2 regions of the Blautia stercoris genome follow, and region 1 is predicted to be linked to the other one. Evidence: riboswitches for the same ligand, from Rfam matches in the RefSeq annotation. Region 1 holds a riboswitch; the other holds the start of a gene.
The links. Region 1 has a riboswitch for FMN ahead of ribD (bifunctional diaminohydroxyphosphoribosylaminopyrimidine deaminase/5-amino-6-(5-phosphoribosylamino)uracil reductase RibD). Riboswitches for the same ligand answer to the same signal wherever they lie in the genome.
Positions count from the first base shown of each region.

Region 2: linked by a shared signal. The riboswitch ahead of ACYQ2D_RS08550 (ECF transporter S component) and the one ahead of ribD (bifunctional diaminohydroxyphosphoribosylaminopyrimidine deaminase/5-amino-6-(5-phosphoribosylamino)uracil reductase RibD) in region 1 are both predicted to bind FMN.

Region 1 covers NZ_BAAHYF010000002.1:760,350-763,773, forward strand. Annotated here, with positions in the region: gene ACYQ2D_RS13270 (alpha-galactosidase) at 1-1,652, shown strand, start outside; FMN riboswitch at 1,709-1,838, shown strand; gene ribD (bifunctional diaminohydroxyphosphoribosylaminopyrimidine deaminase/5-amino-6-(5-phosphoribosylamino)uracil reductase RibD) at 1,994-3,100, shown strand; gene ACYQ2D_RS13280 (riboflavin synthase) at 3,082-3,424, shown strand, end outside.
Region 2 covers NZ_BAAHYF010000001.1:1,768,714-1,772,137, reverse strand. Annotated here, with positions in the region: gene ACYQ2D_RS08555 (GDSL-type esterase/lipase family protein) at 164-796, shown strand; gene ACYQ2D_RS08550 (ECF transporter S component) at 940-1,566, opposite strand; FMN riboswitch at 1,711-1,828, opposite strand; gene ACYQ2D_RS08545 (glucose-6-phosphate isomerase) at 1,987-3,424, shown strand, end outside.

The DNA.
Region 1 (3,424 bases):
ATAGTATGTGTCTGGATATTCCGTATGGAGACTGGGAATGGATGCATTTTTATGGCAGACATACTATGGAAAGACAAGCAGAACGAGTTCCTGTTTTGCACGGAATTTCAGAGAGCAGCAGCAGCAGGGGAACTTCCAGTCATCATCAAAATCCGGCTGTTCTGCTTTGTGAAAAAGATTGTACAGAGACAAATGGTCACTGCATCGGAGCTGCATTGATGTATAGCGGAGGATTTCAGGCACAGGTAGAAAAAGACCAGTTAGAACAGGTTCGTTTGGTTATGGGAATCCACCCAGACACATTTGAATGGACCTTAGAAGCCGGAGAAGCGTTCTACACACCGGAAGTGATTTTATCTTGTTCTACAACAGGATTTGCAAAATTGTCTCAGAATTTCCATCACATCATCCGAAATCATGTCTGCCGTGGAACATACCAGTTAAGCAGTCGTCCGGTTTTGATTAATAACTGGGAGGCAACTTACTTTGACTTTAACGAAGAAAAGATTTTAAATATTGCAAGACAGGCTTCTAAGCTTGGAATTGATATGATGGTACTTGATGATGGTTGGTTTGGAAAGAGAGATGATGATTGTTCCGGACTTGGAGACTGGTTTGTCAATGAAAAGAAATTAAATGGCGGATTAAAAGCCCTGGTTGAGAAAATCAATGCAATGGGTATGAAATTCGGACTTTGGTTTGAACCGGAAATGGTATCCGAGGACAGTGATTTGTACCGTAATCATCCAGACTGGGCGATTCAGATTCCGGGAAGAAAGCCGATGAGAAGCCGTTATCAGTTAGTATTAGACATGTCAAATCCAGAAGTGGTGGATTATCTTTATGGTGTAATGAGTGCGATTTTAAGAGAAAATCATATTGAATATGTGAAATGGGATATGAACCGCAGTATCAGTGACTGGTATACAGCTACACTTTCCAGAGGACGCCAGATGGAAATGCCACACAGATATGTGCTGGGACTGTATGAATTGCTTGAAAAACTGACATCAGAATTTCCGGATGTATTGTTCGAAGGATGCAGTGGCGGAGGCGGAAGATTTGATGCCGGAATGATGTACTACTGCCCACAGATTTGGTGCAGTGATGATACCGACGCACACGAAAGAACCTTTATCCAGTATGGTACAAGTTTCTTCTATCCAACTTCAACAGTAGGTTCTCATGTTTCCGCAGTGCCAAACCATCAGACAGGACGAATTACCTCAATTGAAACCAGAGGTGTGGTTGCAATGGCAGGAAGCTTTGGATATGAATTAGACTTAAATCAGCTTTCAGAAGAAGAAAAAGCAGTTGTTGCAAAACAGGTTACCCATTATAAAGAATATCAAAGTTTGATTTATAACGGTGATTATTATCGTCTGGCAAATCCATTTGAGGATGGGATGTCAGCATGGTCCTGGATATCAGAAGATAAGAAAACCATATTGGTTCAGGGTGTATTGTTCCGTGCGAAACCAAATGTATTAAGAAAGACTCTGCGTCTGATGGGCTTAGAAGCTAAGAAAAATTATAAGATTGCCGGAACAGAAGAGGTGTACACAGGTGTTGCTTTGATGAGTGGAGGAGTTTTACTTCAAAGAGCGGTTGGAGATGATGTCTCTTTTGAAATTGTGCTGGAAGAAATTTAAAATTTGCACTTTACAAATTTAAATTGTTGTACTATAATTTTAATCAAGTAAATAAGAAAAATCTTCAGGGCAGGGTGAAATTCCTTACCGGCAGTGATAGTCTGCGAGCCTGGAAAATAAATTTGAAAGGCATGATTCGGTGAAATTCCGATACCGACAGTAAAGTCTGGATGGAAGAAGAGAAATGAATGACTGATTAAAAAATCAAAATCATGAATATCAGGCTCTGAAATGGATTTCCGTTTCAGAGCCTTTTTGTTTCATATATAGTTAGAAATATGAGAAATCCCTGTAGATAAACTTTTTATTTGCAGGGATTTTTTTCGATTAGGAGAAAGAAAATGCAGAAAAAAGAATATATGCTAAGAGCCATTGAACTGGCAAAGCAAGGAGTTGGATGGACAAGTCCCAACCCGCTGGTGGGCGCGGTTATTGTGAAAGATGGACGTATCATTGGGGAAGGATATCATGAAAAATACGGAGAACTGCATGCAGAGCGCAATGCAATTAAACATTTAAAAGAATCAGCAGAAGGTGCAACGATATATGTAACGCTTGAACCATGCTGTCATTATGGAAAACAACCGCCTTGTACCGAAGCGATTGTAGAAGCTGGAATCAAGAAAGTAGTAATTGGTTCAAGAGACCCGAATCCTTTGGTTGCGGGAAAAGGAACCCGGTTTTTAAGAGCGCAGGGAATTGAGGTAGAAGAGGATTTTATGAGAGAAGAATGTGATGCATTAAATTCGGTATTCTTTCATTTTATTCAGACGAAAAGACCTTATATTGTGATGAAATATGCAATGACGATGGACGGAAAAATCGCAACAAAAACCGGAAAATCAAAATGGATTACTTCCGAACAATCGAGAAAAATCGTACATGAAATGAGGCATCAATACACTGCAATTATGGCAGGAATCGGAACCGTTTTAAAAGATGACCCGATGTTAAATACAAGAATCGAAGGAAAGAAAAGTCCGATACGAATTATCTGTGACAGCAGACTTCAGATCCCTTTAGAAAGTAAGATTTGTCAAAGCGCAAAAGAGTATCCGGCAATCATAGCCTGTGCCTATGCCGAACAGGAGAAAAAAACAGCTTTGGAAACACTTGGAGTACAGGTGCTGGAAGTTCCAAAAGAAGGAAAAGTCGATTTGAAAAAATTAATAGAGATGCTGGGAGAACAAAAGATTGACAGTATTTTGCTTGAGGGTGGCGGTACATTAAATGAAAGCATGCTGAGAGAAAATCTGGTTAATGAAGTTCATGTATTTCTTGCACCAAAGATTTTTGGTGGAAAAGGTGCACCTTCCCCTGTAGAAGGATGTGGAATCTGTGAGGTAAAAGACGCAAAAGAATTTTATCTGCAGGACATCAGAAAAATTGGAGAAGACGTACAGCTTACTTACCGGAAGGAGGTACCGAAGTGTTTACAGGAATTGTAGAAGAAACAGGTATCATACAAAAATTAAGCATTTCCGGCTCATCCGGAAGTATAAAAATACAGGCAAAAAAAGTGTTGGAAGGCACAAAAATCGGAGACAGCATTGCCGTCAATGGAATCTGTCTGACTGTGACTACTCTTGGAAATGGTTTTTTTACAGCTGATGTTATGGCAGAAACCGTAAGGCGAAGCAGTTTAAAAGAAGCAAAAACAGGTGCAAGAGTAAATCTGGAGAGGGCGATGTCAGCAAATGGAAGGTTTGGAGGACATATTGTGTCGGGGCATGTAGATGGCTGTGGTGTGATTACAGAGATATTGCCGGAAG
Region 2 (3,424 bases), on a different contig from region 1:
AACAACCAGATGTGCTTTTAATTTAAAATTTTTAAAAATACCTAATAAAACATATTTACATAGTATGAAATAGGTGTTATAATGTGAACCATAGTAGAAAACAAATATAAAGTTGATAAGATAAGTATGAAATAGAGATGAAACAAGCGAGAGGGTGAAAACAATGAAAGAGATATTATGCTTTGGAGATTCCAATACCTATGGATTAATTCCGAAAACAAATGGAAGATATGACAGAGAAGTAAGATGGACGGGTCTGCTTCAGGATGCATTAAAAAACGATGGATTTCACGTATTAGAAGAAGGATTGTGTGGAAGAACCACAGTATTTGAAGATGAATTCCGCCAGAACAGAAAAGGCAGTGACATGCTTCCGGTATTATTAGAATCCCATAATCCAATTGATATTGTGGTACTGATGCTTGGGACAAACGATTGTAAATCTTATTATCATGCATCTGCTGAAGTAATCGGAATGGGAATTGAGAAATTAATCGAGCAGATTTGGAATTATTCACAGTCCGTGAAAATCCTGCTGGTATCTCCGATTTTACTTGGTCAGGAAGTGTGGAAAACCGAGTTTGACCCTGAATTTGATACCGATTCCATTGAGACTTCAAAACGGTTAAAAGCAGTGTATGAGAGAATTGCCAAAAAACAGAAGATAGAATTTCTTGCGGCTTCAGATTATGCAAAGCCAAGTAAAGAAGACCAGGAGCATATGTCTGTAGAAGGTCATCGAAGATTGGCAGAAGCAGTGATTGAAAAAATAAAAAATTCCGCACTCAGCGCATAAATCCGGTAAGATGGATGTAAAAGTAAATGAAATAAAAAAAGGACGCTAAGATAATTTCTTAGCGCCCTTGCTTATGGTGACATTATAGTAACGGATTTAGAAAATGTCAAGAAAGATTTAAAGATTTAAAAAGTTTGATTCTGTCAGTCGCCTTTTAAGACTACACGAATTCTCTTATAGATTAGAAATACAATCAAAGAAGTCAGTGTGTATTTAAATAAGTTAAATGGGAAAATAATCAAGGCTGCAAATGTCAGAAGATTATGAACAGAACCATGAACGGCACTTCCCATTTGAATAAATGCATCAACCGGCATTCCGAATGCTTTTCCGTAAGCCGGAAGCAGAATAAATGCATTGATAAAGCAGGCTACAACAGAGGTTAAAAGTGTTCCGGCAATCATTCCGAGAACAGCATGTTTTCTATTTTTCATAGAACGATAAATGAAACCGGCCGGAACAACGAAAGCACATCCAAAGATAAAGTTGGCAACATCACCGACACCGGCTGTCATTGTACCCTTTGTTACCAGATGAACTAAGATTTTCACAAGTTCCACCCAGACACCTGCAAGCGGTCCCATTGCAAAAGAACCAACTAATACCGGAACTTCAGAAAAATCCAGCTGATAAAAACTTGGTGCTAAAAAAGGAATCGGAAATTCCAGATTCATCAAAATTCCTGCGATTGCACCAAGCATCGCAATCTGTGTAATTGTTCTTGTACGACTTCTTGTCGATACATTTCTTCTTAATACCTGTTCACTCATTTTTCGTTTCTCCTTTAAAACTTATGATTTTATTAAGAGAATTCTTTGAAAATTTCTTAGTCTATAGCATATATAACAAGTTTCCATAAACTAAAAAGCCCTTGGAATTTCTTCCAGGGGCTTGAGCACGTATTTAAAAATTTGCGCGTTCTTCTCTCATCCAGACTATACTGTCGGTTTCGGAATTTCACCGAATCAGCCGCTTGCGCGGGTCGCGGACTATACCGCCGGTAGGGAATCTCACCCTGCCCCGAAGAATTCTCTTTTTCTTTGTCCTCATTATACTATATATGTATTCTGGTTTCAATAGTGAATCTGTTTTTCACAGTTCGCTTGAATTTACCTTTGTTTCCGAGTATAATGAAAATAATTATAGGATGTTTTCTATTTCTATAAGTGAGAATTGAGGAGGAACTTATTATGATTAAGTGGAACAATTTAAACACTCTTTCTTCATTTGAGAATCTTTCAAAAGTAGAACGTGTAAAACTCGCAGAGGTAATGTCAGGAGAAAACGGTGCAGACCGTGTGAAAAAATACACAATTCCTATGGCAGCCGGTCTTTCTTACAATTATGCAGCAAAACAGGTAGATGATGATGTATTAGAAGCATTAACCAAGTTAGCGGAAGAAGCACAGCTTGCAGAAAAATTTGAAGCCCTCTACAATGGAGAAGTCATCAACACAGGAGAAAAACGTCTGGTTCTTCATCACATGACACGTGGTCAGTTAGGTGAAGCAGTAGAAGCAGATGGTGTGGATAAACGTACTTTCTATACAGAACAGCAGAAGAAAATTGCAGATTTTGCAAATAAAGTACATGCCGGTGAAATCACAAATGCAGCAGGCGAGAAATTTACAACAGTAGTTCAGATTGGTATCGGTGGAAGTGACCTTGGTCCTCGTGCAATGTATCTGGCACTGGAAAACTGGGCTAAGAAAAACAATACATTTAAGATGGAAGCAAAATTCATCAGTAATGTAGACCCGGATGATGCAGCAGCAGTTTTGAATTCTATTGATGTTGCACATTCTATTTTTGTACTGGTTTCCAAATCCGGAACAACTCTGGAAACACTGACAAATGAATCTTTTGTAAAAGATGCTCTGAAAAATGCAGGCTTAGACGCATCCAAACACATGATTGCAGTTACAAGTGAAACTTCTCCGCTTGCTAAGAGTGATGATTATCTTGCAGCATTTTTCATGGATGACTACATTGGCGGTCGTTTCTCCTCTACATCAGCAGTAGGTGGTGCAGTTTTATCTCTGGCATTTGGCCCGGAAGTATTTGCACAGTTCTTACAGGGTGCAGCAGAAGAAGATAAACTTGCAATGAATAAAAGCGTCTTAGAGAACCCGGAAATGCTTGATGCATTAATTGGTGTCTACGAACGTAACGTATTAGGATATCCGAGTACAGCCGTTCTGCCATACTCTCAGGCACTGAGCCGTTTCCCTGCACATCTTCAGCAGTTAGATATGGAATCCAACGGTAAATCTGTAAACCGTTTTGGTGAAGCAGTAGATTATCCAACCGGTCCGGTTATCTTTGGTGAACCAGGAACAAACGGACAGCATTCTTTCTACCAGTTACTGCATCAGGGAACAGATATTGTACCGCTTCAGTTTGTTGGTTTTAAAAACAGTCAGATTGGTACAGATGTTGTCATTCAGGACAGCACAAGCCAGCAGAAGCTCTGCGCAAACGTAGCAGCACAGATTGTAGCTTTTGCATGCGGAAAAGCAGATGAAAATAAAAACAAAAACTTTGAAGGTGGACGTCCATCCAGCATTATTATCGGAGAAGAACTGACACCGGAAGCACTTGGTGCACTCCTTGCTCACTTTGAAAACA